2 regions of the Blautia sp. OM07-19 genome follow, and region 2 is predicted to be linked to the other one. Evidence: riboswitches for the same ligand, from Rfam matches in the RefSeq annotation. Region 2 holds a riboswitch; the other holds the start of a gene.
The links. Region 2 has a riboswitch for ZMP and ZTP ahead of DXC01_RS14515 (formate--tetrahydrofolate ligase). Riboswitches for the same ligand answer to the same signal wherever they lie in the genome.
Positions count from the first base shown of each region.

Region 1: another riboswitch for ZMP and ZTP. It lies ahead of DXC01_RS08640 (IMP cyclohydrolase); the one in region 2 lies ahead of DXC01_RS14515 (formate--tetrahydrofolate ligase).

Region 1 is NZ_QULA01000009.1:80,138-87,660, reverse strand. Features, by position in the region: gene topA (type I DNA topoisomerase) at 1-53, shown strand, start outside; gene codY (GTP-sensing pleiotropic transcriptional regulator CodY) at 184-969, shown strand; gene groES (co-chaperone GroES) at 1,305-1,589, shown strand; gene groL (chaperonin GroEL) at 1,628-3,253, shown strand; gene DXC01_RS08650 (DUF6106 family protein) at 3,343-3,846, shown strand; gene guaB (IMP dehydrogenase) at 3,917-5,371, shown strand; ZMP/ZTP riboswitch at 5,575-5,654, shown strand; gene DXC01_RS08640 (IMP cyclohydrolase) at 5,716-6,429, shown strand; gene DXC01_RS08635 (phosphoribosylaminoimidazolecarboxamide formyltransferase) at 6,450-7,523, shown strand, end outside.
Region 2 is NZ_QULA01000024.1:13,116-20,638, reverse strand. Features, by position in the region: gene DXC01_RS14530 (DUF4867 family protein) at 1-149, shown strand, start outside; gene DXC01_RS14525 (L-fucose/L-arabinose isomerase family protein) at 214-1,695, shown strand; gene xylB (xylulokinase) at 1,856-3,313, shown strand; ZMP/ZTP riboswitch at 3,581-3,662, shown strand; gene DXC01_RS14515 (formate--tetrahydrofolate ligase) at 3,784-5,469, shown strand; gene DXC01_RS14510 (aminopeptidase P family protein) at 6,539-7,523, shown strand, end outside.

The DNA.
Region 1 (7,523 bases), on a different contig from region 2:
GCAGTCAGGAAACCTGCGGTTATGTAGAGGCAAAAACAAAAGAAGAAGACTGAATATAAGAATTTTCTGAAAATGCAGATAAAATCGAAAAAAATATAAAAATATCTTGATTTTTCGTGGTGAAGCGTGTACTATTATCTTATAAAGATGGTTACATCGAATAAATCATTGAAGGAGGCCAAGATGAGCGTTCAGTTGTTAGATAAAACAAGAAAAATTAACAAACTTTTGCACAATAGCAGTTCCAGTAAGGTTGTGTTCAATGACATCTGTCAGGTTCTGATGGAGACTTTAAGTTCCAATATCCTGGTACTGAGCAAGAAGGGCAAAGTCTTAGGCATCAGTTTATGCCCGGGTGTGAAGGAAATAACTGAACTGATTGAGGATAACGTTGGCGGACACGTAGATGAATTGTTGAACGAGCGTTTTTTGGGAGTTTTATCAACTAAGGAAAATGTGAATCTTCAGACTTTAGGGTTTGAGCACGTTGACAGCAGCTGCCAGGGTATCATCAATCCGATCGATATTGCGGGCGAACGTCTGGGAACAGTTTTCATGTATCGTGATAATAAGCCATACGATATCGAGGATATCATTGTCAGTGAATACGGCACAACCGTAGTAGGGCTTGAAATGATGCGTGCAGTACACGAAGAGAATGCAGAAGAGGACCGTAAGCAGCAGGTTGTCAAATCAGCCTTCAACACTCTGTCATTCTCCGAACTGGAAGCGATTATCCATATCTTTGACGAGCTGGATGGCGAAGAGGGAATCCTGGTTGCGAGCAAGATTGCAGACCGTGTGGGAATCACCAGATCCGTGATCGTAAATGCGCTCCGTAAATTCGAGAGTGCAGGTGTTATCGAGTCCCGTTCTTCCGGTATGAAGGGAACCTACATCAAGGTTCTCAATGAAGTGATCTTCGACGAACTCGAAGAGATCAAAGCACAGAGAAACAAGAAAGCATGATCAGAGACTGATCAGAAATAAGAGTCTAAGAAAGCTCTTCTTCATCGGGCGTATGTCTGGTGAGAAGGAGCTTTTTTTTGCGCTGTACAGCAAGGAGGCACCGGATGCGTGTCCGCTGATCCTGTATAAAAAATTACTGAAAAACAGTAAAATAAGAAAATTAAAGAAAATCAAAGAAAAAAAGAGATAATATCTAAAAATATAGTAATTTATGACGATGAAAAGAGTTGCAGAAAATAACGGAATTAAATAATATAAGGACAGTGATTAGCACTCAAACGAAATGAGTGCTAGTAATCGAAAAGCAAGGCAACAATAAAGGAGGAAAATAGATCATGAAATTAGTACCTTTAGGCGACAGAGTTGTATTAAAACAGTTAGAAGCAGAGGAAACAACAAAATCCGGTATCGTACTTCCGGGTCAGGCACAGGAGAAACCACAGCAGGCAGAAGTTATCGCTGTAGGATCTGGCGGAGTTGTTGAAGGCAAAGAAGTTAAAATGGAAGTTAAAGTAGGAAACAAAGTTATCTACTCCAAATACGCAGGAACAGAAGTAAAACTTGACGGCGAAGAATACATCATCGTAAAACAGAATGATATTCTTGCAATCGTTGAATAATTATATTAAATCGACATTATTTTAGGAGGACAGTCATCATGGCAAAAGAAATTAAATTCGGCGCAGAAGCAAGAGCCGCACTTGAAGCTGGTGTAAACAAACTTGCAGATACAGTAAGAGTAACGATCGGACCAAAAGGAAGAAACGTAGTACTTGACAAACAGTTTGGTGCTCCGCTCATCACAAACGATGGTGTTACGATCGCAAAAGAGATCGAACTGGAAGACGGATTCGAAAACATGGGCGCACAGCTCATCAAAGAAGTTGCATCCAAGACAAATGATGTAGCTGGTGATGGTACTACAACAGCAACTGTTCTTGCTCAGGCAATGGTTCACGAAGGAATGAAGAACCTGGCAGCAGGCGCTAACCCGATCATCCTCAGAAAAGGAATGAAAAAAGCTACTGACACAGCAGTAGAAGCTATCAAAGAAATGAGCCAGAAGATCAGCGGCAAAGCACAGATCGCAAACGTTGCTGCAATCTCTGCAAGTGATGAAGAAGTTGGTCAGCTCGTTGCAGACGCAATGGAAAAAGTTTCCAACGACGGTGTTATCACAGTAGAAGAATCCAAGACCATGCATACAGAACTTGACCTGGTAGAAGGTATGCAGTTTGACCGTGGATATATTTCCGCATACATGTCCACAGACATGGAAAAAATGGAAGCAAATCTGGAAGATCCATACATCCTGATCACTGACAAGAAGATCAGCAACATTCAGGAGATCCTTCCGTTACTGGAGCAGGTTGTTCAGGCAGGTGCCAAACTTCTCATCATCGCTGAGGATGTGGAGGGTGAAGCTCTGACAACTCTGATCGTAAACAAATTAAGAGGAACCTTCCAGGTAGTAGCTGTCAAAGCTCCTGGATATGGTGACAGAAGAAAAGAAATGCTTCAGGATATCGCTATCCTGACAGGCGGACAGGTAATCTCTGATGAACTTGGACTGGACCTCAAAGAAGCTACCATGCAGCAGCTTGGACGTGCAAAATCTGTCAAAGTTGCAAAAGAAAACACAGTTATCGTTGACGGACTTGGAGACAAGAAAGCAATCGAAGACCGTGTTGCACAGATCCGTGGACAGATCGAAGAGACAAAATCCGAATTCGATAAAGAAAAATTACAGGAAAGACTTGCAAAACTGGCAGGCGGCGTAGCTGTTATCCGTGTTGGTGCTGCAACTGAAACTGAAATGAAAGAAGCAAAACTTCGTCTGGAAGATGCTCTTGCAGCTACAAGAGCAGCAGTAGAAGAAGGAATCATCGCAGGCGGTGGATCTGCTTACATCCATGCTTCCAAGAAAGTTGCTGAACTGGTTGCAACTCTGGAAGGTGATGAGAAGACAGGTGCAAATGTTATCCTCAAATCTCTGGAAGCTCCGTTATTCCACATTTCTGCAAATGCAGGACTGGAAGGTTCTGTCATCATCAACAAAGTAAGAGAATCTGAGCCAGGAATCGGATTTGATGCCCTGAACGAGAGATATGTAGACATGGTAGGAGCAGGTATCCTTGACCCGGTTAAGGTTACAAGAAGTGCCCTTCAGAACGCTACAAGTGTTGCATCCACTCTGCTTACAACAGAATCCGTAGTTGCAACGATCAAAGAAGATACTCCGGCTATGCCGGCAGGCGCACCAGGAATGGGCGGAATGATGTAATTAAAGTTTTCTAAATATCAGACCAGCGTCATAGACGCTGGTCTTCTTTTATGATAGAATAATGAAAAACAAAAGAAAGGAAAACAGAGATGAGTGATTTATATTCTGAATTTCTGGTAAAGAAAGAGCCGACATCCAAAGACGCCATAACAAAATATGGCCTGATCGGTCTGACCGTGCTTGCCGCTGTAGCAGGACTTTTATTCAATTTCCTGTTCCTTCTGGCAGCAGTTGTGCTTGGAATCGCATGCTACTTTATCGTGCCGAAGACAGACCTCGAATACGAGTATCTTTTTGTAAACGGAGAGATGGACATTGACATGGTCATGGCGAAATCCAAACGTAAGAAGGCCAAGACAGTGAACATCAAGGAGGCTGACCTTGTAGCCCCTCTGGATTCACACCGCCTGGATTATTACAACAGCAACAGTAAGATGAAGACACTGGACTATTCTTCCGGAAATCCATCCCATAAGCGTTTTGCGATCATCACCAGGGACAAGGGCGAGAACTGCAAGATCATTATCGAACCGGATGAAACGATGCAGCAGGCTATCAAAAATTCAGCCCCGAGCAAAGTTTTTTTGGATTGACACTGTAAATTATTTTTGTTAAACTATGGAACAAATTCAAAATAACATAATATACAAGGGAGGAAATGCAATGGGTACTATCATTGGTGAAGGAATTACATTTGACGACGTTCTTTTAGTTCCGGCTTATTCAAAAGTAATTCCGAATCAGGTAGATGTCGCAACGTATTTAACAAAGAAGATTAAACTGAACATTCCTATGATGAGCGCAGGAATGGACACAGTTACTGAGCACAGGATGGCGATCGCCATGGCGAGACAGGGCGGTATCGGTATTATTCACAAGAATATGACTATCGAAGCACAGGCAGACGAAGTAGACAAGGTAAAACGTTCTGAGAACGGTGTTATCACAGATCCATTCTTTTTATCCGCTGACAATACCCTTGAAGATGCGAACAACCTGATGGCGAAATTCCGTATCTCCGGTGTTCCGATCACAGAGGGAAGAAAACTGGTCGGTATCATTACCAACCGTGACCTCAAATTCGAAACAGACTTTTCCAAGAAGATCGGAGAGTGCATGACATCCGAGGGACTGATCACAGCCAAGGAAGGAATCACTCTTGAAGAGGCAAAGAAGATCCTTGCCAAATCCCGCAAAGAAAAATTACCCATTGTAGATGACGACTTTAACTTAAAAGGTCTGATCACGATCAAGGATATCGAGAAACAGATCAAATATCCACTTGCAGCCAAGGACGCACAGGGACGTCTGCTCTGCGGTGCAGCCGTTGGTATCACAGCTAACGTTCTTGCACGTGTAGATGCACTTGTTAAGGCAAATGTAGACGTTATCGTTGTAGACTCCGCACATGGACATTCCGAGAATATCCTCCGTGCAGTACGCCAGATCAAGGATGCATATCCGGATCTTCAGGTGATCGCAGGAAACGTTGCCACAGGAGCAGCTACCAAGGCTCTGATCGATGCCGGTGTAGATGCTGTCAAAGTTGGTATCGGACCTGGTTCCATCTGTACGACACGTGTCGTTGCAGGTATCGGTGTTCCACAGATCACAGCTGTTATGGACTGCTATGAAGTAGCTAACCGCTATGGTATCCCGATCATCGCAGATGGCGGAATCAAATACTCCGGAGATATCACCAAGGCGATCGCAGCAGGAGCCAATGTCTGCATGATGGGAAGCATCTTTGCAGGATGCGACGAGAGCCCGGGAACTTTCGAACTGTACCAGGGACGTAAATACAAAGTATACCGTGGTATGGGATCTATCGCAGCCATGGAGAACGGCAGCAAGGACCGCTACTTCCAGCAGGATGCGAAGAAACTCGTTCCGGAAGGTGTAGAAGGACGTGTAGCATACAAGGGACATGTTGAGGACACTGTATTCCAGCTTATGGGCGGTCTTCGTTCCGGTATGGGATATTGTGGAGCAGAAACCATTGAGAAGCTTAAGACAACCGGAAAATTCATCAAGATCTCCGCTGCATCCCTCAAAGAATCTCATCCGCACGACATCCACATCACCAAGGAAGCTCCGAACTACAGCGTGGATGAATAATTGTTTTGATTTTTATTCTTGCGAAACTAAATAAAGTAGTATATTATGTAATTGTTCGCAGGTAGTATCCCGCGAGGTGTTTTGCCATGAATATGGCAAAATCCCGAGACATACAGGGCAAAATGCTATCACCGTAGGTGATTTGGAAGGCATTTTGACCAAGTTACTGTGAACGAAGTGAACAGTAACATATTATGATATTATAACGACTGCATGACTGGCGGAAGTAGGATCACCTACAGGGAGTGCAGTAAGTAACGTGCCGACCGCCTGGGCAGCCTGTGTAAGCAACAGACTACCCAGGCGGTTTTTGTATCTTATTACAACACTAAAGGAGACGAATCATGGAAAGAATTTCACTGGAAAATGAACTGAAAAGCAACTCTTATCCGGGAAGAGGAATCATCATTGGACGTTCCGCAGACGGAACCAAAGCAGTAACAGCTTATTTTATCATGGGAAGAAGTGAAAACAGCAGGAATCGAGTATTTGTCGAGGATGGAGAGGGAATCCGCACACAGGCATTTGATCCATCCAAACTGACAGATCCGAGCCTGATCATTTATGCTCCGGTACGTGTACTGGGAAATAAGACAATTGTGACAAACGGCGATCAGACAGACACGATCTATGAAGGAATGGACAAACAGCTCACCTTCGAACAGTCCTTAAGATCCCGCGAATTTGAGCCGGACGGACCGAACTATACACCAAGGATCTCCGGTGTCATGCACATCGAAAACGGCGAATACAGTTACGCAATGTCAATCCTCAAGAGCAACAACGGAAATCCGGATGCCTGCCTCCGTTACACTTACGCATACGAAAAAGCAATTCCAGGTGAGGGACGTTTCATCCACACTTACAAATGCGACGGAAATCCGCTCCCAAGCTTTGAAGGAGAACCGAAACTCGTAGATATTCCGGACGATATGGAAGCATTCACAGAACTTCTCTGGAACAGCCTGAACGAAGACAACAAAGTTTCCCTGTTTGTACGTTACATCGACATCGCAACAGGAAACTATGAGACAAAGATCGTAAACAAAAACAAGTAAGATACGGAGGATGAGATAAGATGAACGAATTACAGTTAAAATACGGATGCAACCCGAACCAGAAACCTTCCAGGATCTACATGGAGGACGGAAGTGAGCTTCCGATCAAAGTTCATTCAGGAAGACCTGGATATATCAACTTCCTCGATGCATTCAATGGCTGGCAGCTTGTACGAGACCTCAAGAAAGCAACAGGACTTCCGGCAGCAACTTCTTTCAAGCATGTTTCTCCTGCAGGTGCAGCAGTCGGACTTCCGCTGACAGAAACACTTGCAAAGATCTACTGGGTAGACGATATGAACTGGAAAGAATTTTCCCCGCTTGCCTGCGCTTATGCAAGAGCGAGAGGCGCAGACCGTATGTCTTCTTTCGGTGATTTTATTTCTCTTTCTGATGTCTGCGACAAAGACACAGCAATGCTGATCAAGAGAGAAGTTTCCGATGGCGTGATCGCACCGGGTTACACAGAGGAAGCCCTTGAGATCCTCAAACAGAAGAAAAAAGGCAATTACAACGTGATCGAGATCGATCCGGATTATGTACCGGCTCCGCTGGAACACAAGCAGGTATATGGCGTGACTTTCGAACAGGGACGTCAGGAACTTGCAATCGACGACGAGCTGATCTCCAACATCGTAACCGAGAGTAAAGAACTTACAGAAGAAGCAAAGCGCGACCTCAAAGTTTCTCTGATCATCCTGAAATATACACAGTCCAATTCCGTATGTTTTGTCAAGGACGGACAGGCGATTGGTGTCGGCGCAGGACAGCAGTCCCGTGTACACTGCACCAGACTTGCAGGACAGAAGGCAGATAACTGGTTCCTCCGTCAGAGCCCGCAGGTTCTTTCTCTTCCGTTCAAAGATACCATCAGCAGGGCAGAGCGCGACAATGCGATCGATGTTTATATCGGCGACGAATACATGGATGTTCTGGCAGACGGAGCATGGGAGAACGTATTCACAGAGAAGCCGGCAGTCTTCACAAAAGAAGAGAAGCGTGCATGGCTCGATCAGCTTACCGATGTAACGCTCGGATCTGATGCATTCTTCCCGTTCAGTGATAACATCGAACGCGCACATAAGAGCGGCGTG
Region 2 (7,523 bases):
GAACAAACACGGAGCTGACTTTTGACACAGCCGCTGAAGGCGAGGACAAGCTTCTTACAGCTAAGAATAAATGGCTGATCGCACACGAAGAAGCAGCTATCGAAGGTGCGTTTAACGGACTCAAAGGTGAGAATGTCGGAATCGACTGATTTTTTATACTGAAAAGCAAATAACTGTAAATACAAACTTATATAATATGGAGGAATTTTTATCATGAACAATATCCCAGTAGTAAAACTTGGAATCATCGCAGTAAGCCGTGACTGTTTCCCGATCCAGCTCTCTGAGAAGAGACGCGCAGCTATCAAAGCAGCCTACACAGGAGAGCTTTACGAATGTCCAGTAACTGTTGAGAACGAGAAAGACATGGAAAAAGCACTCGAAGATGTAAACAAAGCAGAGTGTAACGCCCTGGTTGTTTTCCTTGGAAACTTCGGACCGGAAACACCGGAGACACTGATCGCAGAAAGATTCGACGGACCGTGCATGTACGTTGCAGCAGCGGAAGGCGACGGCGACATGATCAACGGCAGAGGTGATGCTTACTGTGGTATGCTGAACTGCTCCTACAACTTAAAGATGCGTCATCTTGAAGCATACATTCCGGAATATCCAGTTGGAACAGCTGATGACATCGCCAAGATGATCGGTGATTTCGTACCGGTTGCACGTGCCGTTATCGGTGTTCGTAACCTCAAGATCATTACATTCGGACCACGTCCGCAGGATTTCTTCGCTTGTAACGCACCGATCAAAGGCCTCTATGAACTGGGTGTTGAGATCGAAGAAAACTCCGAACTTGACCTTCTCGTTGCTTTCAAAGAGCATGAAAACGATCCTCGTATCCCGGAAGTTTGCGCAGATATGGCAAAAGAAATGGGCGAAGGCAAATACTACGAAGACCTCAATGCAAGAATGGCACAGTTCGAGCTTACTCTTCTTGACTGGGCAGAAGCTCACAAAGGAGCAAGAAAATACGTTGCATTTGCTGACAAATGCTGGCCGGCATTCCCGTCACAGTTCGGATTTGAGCCTTGCTATGTAAACAGCCGTCTTGGTTCCAGAGGAATCCCGGTATCCTGCGAAGTTGATATCTATGGAGCACTCAGCGAGTACATCGGACTCTGCATCTCCAACGACGCAGTTACACTGCTTGACATCAACAACTCTGTTCCGCAGTATATCTATGACGAAGATATCAAAGGAAAATATGATTACAAACTTACAGATACATTCATGGGATTCCATTGTGGAAATACTCCGGAATGCAAGATGTGCGAATCCAGAGCCGTTAAATATCAGCTCATCCAGCACAGACTTCTTGAGCCAGCAGGATCTGAGCCAGACTTTACAAGAGGAACTCTTGAAGGTGACATTGCTGCTTCTGACATCACATTCTATCGTCTGCAGTGCAACTCAGAAGGTGAACTGGTAGCATACGTTGCAGAAGGTGAAGTTCTTGATGTACCGACAAGATCCTTCGGTGGTATCGGTATCTTCGCTATCAACGAAATGGGAAGATTCTACCGTCACGTACTGATCGAAGGTAACTATCCGCATCACGGAGCAGTTATGTTCGGACATTACGGAAAACAGTTCTTCGAAGTAGTGAAATTCCTTGGACTGGATGTAAAGAAGATCGGTTACAACCAGCCAGCAGGAGTAAGATACCCAACAGAAAATCCGTGGGGATAATCTTCTGATTTTGAAAAAAATAAAATAAAATCAATACAGACATCCCGGGAGTTTTCCTGGGATGTCGTGGTAAAGAGCAAAATATCAGTAAAAAATATCAATAACAGACAGAATGTGCATCTGCGGGGTATGTATGCAAAATGCACAGTTAGGAGGAAATATGTACTATATTGGTGTGGATTTAGGAACTTCTGCCGTAAAACTTCTTCTGATGGAAGAATCAGGCAAGATTTGTAATATCGTATCAAAAGAATATCCACTGTTTTTCCCGCATCCGGGCTGGTCAGAACAGAATCCGGAAGACTGGTTTACCCAGAGTGTTGAGGGAATGAAAGAACTGACCGAAGGAATCGACCGCTCCCAGGTAGCCGGAATCGGCTTCGGCGGACAGATGCACGGACTGGTAACACTGGATGAAAATGACAATGTCATCCGCCCGGCAATCCTCTGGAATGATGGACGTTCCCAGAAAGAAACAGAATATCTCAACAATGAGATCGGCAAAGATAAATTATCACAGTACACAGCAAATATCGCTTTTGCAGGCTTCACAGCACCAAAGATCCTGTGGATGAAGAAAAACGAGCCGGAGAAATTTGCAAAGATCGCAAAGATCATGCTTCCAAAAGACTACCTTGCATACAGACTTTCCGGATCTTTCTGCACAGATGTTTCTGATGCATCCGGTATGCTGCTTCTTGACGTAAAGAACCGCTGCTGGTCCAAAGAAATGATGGAGATCTGCGACGTTAAGGAAGAACAGCTTCCGAAACTGTACGAAAGCTGGGAAGTTGTCGGAACACTGAAACCAGAAGTTGCAAAAGAACTCGGATTCTCTGCAGACGTCAAAGTCGTAGCAGGAGCAGGCGACAATGCGGCAGCAGCAGTCGGAACAGGAACTGTTGGTGATGGACAGTGCAACATCTCCCTTGGAACTTCCGGAACCATCTTCATCTCCAGCAAAAACTTCGGCGTTGACGAAAACAATGCACTGCATTCCTTCTGCCATGCAGACGGAAGCTATCACCTGATGGGCTGCATGCTGAGCGCAGCATCCTGTAACAAATGGTGGGCAGAGGAAATCCTTCAGACCAAGGATTTCGCAGCAGAGCAGGCACCGATCCAGAAACTCGGCGAAAACAATGTATTCTTCCTTCCATACCTGATGGGAGAAAGATCACCACATAACAATCCTGACGCAAGAGGTGTATTCTTCGGAATGTCCATGGACACTACAAGAGCAGATATGACACAGGCTGTTCTCGAAGGCGTAGCCTTCGGACTTCGCGATTCCCTCGAAGTTGCAAGAAAACTTGGTATCAAGATCGAACGAACCAAGATCTGCGGCGGCGGCGCAAAGAGCCCGCTCTGGAAAAAGATTATTGCAAATGTGATGAACCTCAAAGTTGATGTTCTCGACGTAGAAGAAGGACCGTCCATGGGTGGCGCCATGTTGGCTGCTGTAGGATGTGGGGCTTATCCGGATGTTGAGACCATCGGAAAGAAGATGGCTCACGTCGTTGACACCGTTGAGCCGGAGGAAGAACTTGTGGCGAAGTACGAAGAAAAGTATCAGAAGTTTAAGAAACTGTATCCGGCCCTTAAACCACTTTTCTAGGGTACTGCCCCGATTCCCGCAGTTTGGAAACTGCAAAACCTTATGCGAGGGGAGGGCACTCGAAGTTGCGAAGGCCGTTCTCCCCTCGCGCTCCCCACCGGGCCACGCCTGGTGCATCAGGACAGAACGGGCTGACGTTAAATAATAGTATGATAAAATAACAAATTTTATTTAAGTTTTCCTTATGTTTTATAAAAAAACATAATAATCGCGACAATTTATTGACAAATGACAATAAATATGATAATCTTTTCTCACCAAGTAAATAGAGTCTCCGGTGACTGACGGAATTGTGGAGATACCACGAGGGAGCAGGAGATTTGTAACGCCGACCGTCTGGGCAGTATTTGAGGGTAACTCAGATACTGCTTTTTTTAATAAGAAAAGAGGGCTTATTAAAAATCAACGCCATGGTTGCTTGGTGACGGGGCAATCACGACAGGCGTTATCGGCAAAGAAAGGAGAAAATTATGGGATTCAAAAGTGACATCGAAATCGCACAGGAGTGCACAATGGAGCCGATCACCAAGATCGCAGAAAAAGCAGGCATTGACGACAAATATCTGGAGCAGTACGGTAAGTACAAAGCAAAGATCGATTACAATCTCCTGAAAGAAAGCGACAAAAAGGACGGCAAGCTGATTCTTGTAACCGCTATCAACCCGACACCGGCAGGTGAAGGAAAGACAACAACAACAGTAGGTCTTGCAGACGGTATGCAGAGACTCGGCAAGAGCGTTATGGTAGCTCTCCGTGAGCCATCCCTCGGACCGGTATTCGGTGTTAAGGGCGGCGCAGCAGGCGGCGGCTATGCACAGGTAGTTCCGATGGAGGACATCAACCTTCACTTCACAGGTGACTTCCATGCGATCGGAGCAGCAAACAACCTGCTCGCAGCAATGATCGACAATCATATCTTCCAGGGCAACGCTCTGAACATCGATCCAAGAAAGATCACATGGAGAAGATGCGTGGACATGAACGACCGTCAGCTCCGTAACGTAGTAGACGGCCTCGGTGGAAGAACAAACGGAATGCCGCGTGAAGACGGATATGACATCACCGTTGCATCTGAGATCATGGCAGTCCTTTGTCTTGCAAGTGACATCAAAGACCTGAAAGAAAGACTTTCCAGAATTATTATCGGATATACCTACGGTAAAGTATCCGAGCAGAAACCGGTAACAGCAGGTGACCTCCATGCAGAAGGCGCTATGACAGCTCTCCTGAAAGACGCCCTGAAACCGAACCTCGTTCAGACACTGGAACACGTTCCGGCGATCGTACACGGCGGACCATTCGCAAACATCGCTCATGGATGTAACTCCGTAACAGCAACCAAGATGGCAATGAAACTTGCTGATTATGCGATCACAGAAGCAGGATTCGGTGCAGACCTTGGTGCAGAGAAATTCCTCGATATCAAATGCCGTATGGCAGACCTGCATCCAAGTGCAGTTGTTATCGTAGCAACCGTACGTGCTCTGAAATACAACGGCGGCGTAGCCAAAGCTGACCTCAACAACGAAAACCTGGAAGCTCTTGAAAAAGGTATCCCGAACCTTCTGAAACATGTAAGCAACATCAAGAACGTATACAAACTTCCTTGCGTAGTTGCCATCAACGCATTCCCGACCGACACCAAGGCAGAGCTTGACTTCGTAGAAGCTAAGTGCAAAGAACTCGGCGTAAACGTAGCTCTTTCTGAAGTATGGGCAAAAGGCGGAGAAGGCGGAATCAAACTTGCAGAAGAAGTTCTTCGCCTCGTAGAAGAACCAAACGACTTTACTTATGCATATGAACTGGAAGGATCTATCGAAGATAAACTGAACCAGATCGTGCAGAAAGTATATGGCGGTAAGAGAGTAGTTCTTACTGCAAATGCGCAGAAGCAGGCGAAACAGCTGGAAGCTCTTGGATTTGGCAACTGCCCGATCTGTGTGGCTAAGACACAGTACAGCCTGACCGATGACCAGACCAAACTTGGGGCTCCGACAGACTTCGAAGTTACTGTACGTAATCTTAAGATTTCTGCTGGCGCAGGATTTATCGTTGCCCTGACAGGCGAGATCATGACGATGCCAGGTCTTCCGAAAGTACCTGCTGCAGAACGTATTGATGTTGATGAGACCGGAAAGATCACTGGACTTTTCTAAGAATTAAGTCTCATATTAAAAAAGTATAATTTTTGCCTTATAAGGCAGGAAAATTCAGTTTGGAAACTGAGAAAACCCTGAGGGGGAGCATCTCGAAGTTGCGAAGGCCGAAGCTCCCCCTCAGCCCCCCTACTTGGCCACGCCTGGTGCATCAAGACAGAACGGGCTGACGCTAACTGTTAGGGCTGTTTCGCTGGCGCGAAAGGCGCGGGGGTATTGGGATGACTACGTGAGGAGTAAGTCGTCTGGAAACCAACGAAGATTGGGAGTGAGAATGACTACGTGGGAAGTAAGTCGGCTGGAAACCAACGAAAATTGGGTGCTGGAATGACTCTGTAAGAAGTAATTTATTTGAAAGACCACAGAATTTTGGAAAAATGGATGACTGTAGAATGAGCAAGCCAGATTAAAGTCAATAAATGCTCTTGAGATGGTTGGCTTGGAAGATAGTATTTTAGATTCTGACCAATGAAGAGTTTTAAAATGGATGACCTAGTGTACTGTCTCATTGACTTTCAGTTAAATAACGCAGAATGTTTTTTCATCGACAAGGCGACTGAACGAGGCGATGCGGTGGCATCGTTGGGCGAAGTCAACGCAGTTCGATGGGAAAACAGGCAAGTTATTTAGCGAAATGTCAATGATACAGTACACTAGCTTAGAGTTATACTAATACAAATCAACTCACCAATAGTATGATAAAATAACAGGATATCTTCTCCATGCGAAAGAGAAGAATCCTGTTATTTTTATATACTGCGATATCATTTATACAAAGATCTTCCGACCTGATACACCAGGAGAATTTTTCAAAGGGCACTACATAAGACAAAATTTCCGTCAAACACCCAGCCCAGGGGTGGCGAGGGGACTGGCAAGTCCCTTCGAGGTTTTCATATATCCCAATATAAAAACATCCCCCCCAGGGCATCCCGCCCTGACAAGAAAGGTCAATGCAAATTAACGGGTCCAAGGGAAGTACCCTTCCTCTCTTGACAAATATATATATCCTGTTTAAAGTAAATTTATAAAATTTACACCCCATGTTATGAGGGAGGCATAGAAAAAAATGACTATAAAACAAAAATTAAACGCCCTTCGCATTCTTATGAAAGAAAAAAAGATAGACGCCTATCTGGTACCAACAGATGATTTCCATGGATCGGAATACGTAGGTGACTACTTCAAATGCAGGAAATATATCACCGGCTTCACCGGCTCCGCAGGAACTGCCATTATCACACAGGACATGGCAGGCCTGTGGACCGATGGCCGTTATTTTATCCAGGCAGCGGATCAGCTCCGCGATACGACAATAGAACTGTTCAAATCCGGCGAGCCAGGGGTTCCGACCGTGCATCAGTTTCTGAACGATAAATTACAAGAAGGCATGTGTCTTGGCTTCGACGGCCGTACCGTAAGTGCGAGGGAAGCGGAAGAATTGCAGGAACTTCTGCAGGAAAAACATATCACATTTTCTGTAAACGATGACCTGATCGGCGAGATCTGGGAAGACCGTCCGGTTCTTTCCTGTGAGCCGGTCATGGAACTGGATATCCGATGGACCGGCAAGTCCAGAGCAGATAAGATCGCAGAGATCCGTGAGCAGATGAAAGCAAAAGAAGCCGACACTTTTATCCTCACATCCCTCGATGATATCGCCTGGCTTTTGAACATCCGCGGTAACGATATCCATTGCTGTCCGGTGGTTCTTTCTTACCTTGTAATGATGGAGAATGAATTGAGATTATACGCAAATGCAGCAGCTTTTTCAGAAGAGATCCGCAGTAATCTGGAAGCAGATGGGGTAAAAATTTACCCATACGATGATGTCTATTCTTATGTTCAGAGCATCTCTTCAGATAAGAAAGTTCTGCTCTCCAGGGCGAATGTCAACAGCCGTCTCGTAAGTAATATTCCATCTGAAGTGACGATTCTGGATGAGCCAAATCTGACTCTTCTTCCGAAGGCAGTCAAGAACGAAACAGAGATGGAAAACGAGAGAATTGCACATATTAAGGACGGTGTCGCAGTAACTAAATTCATCCATTGGC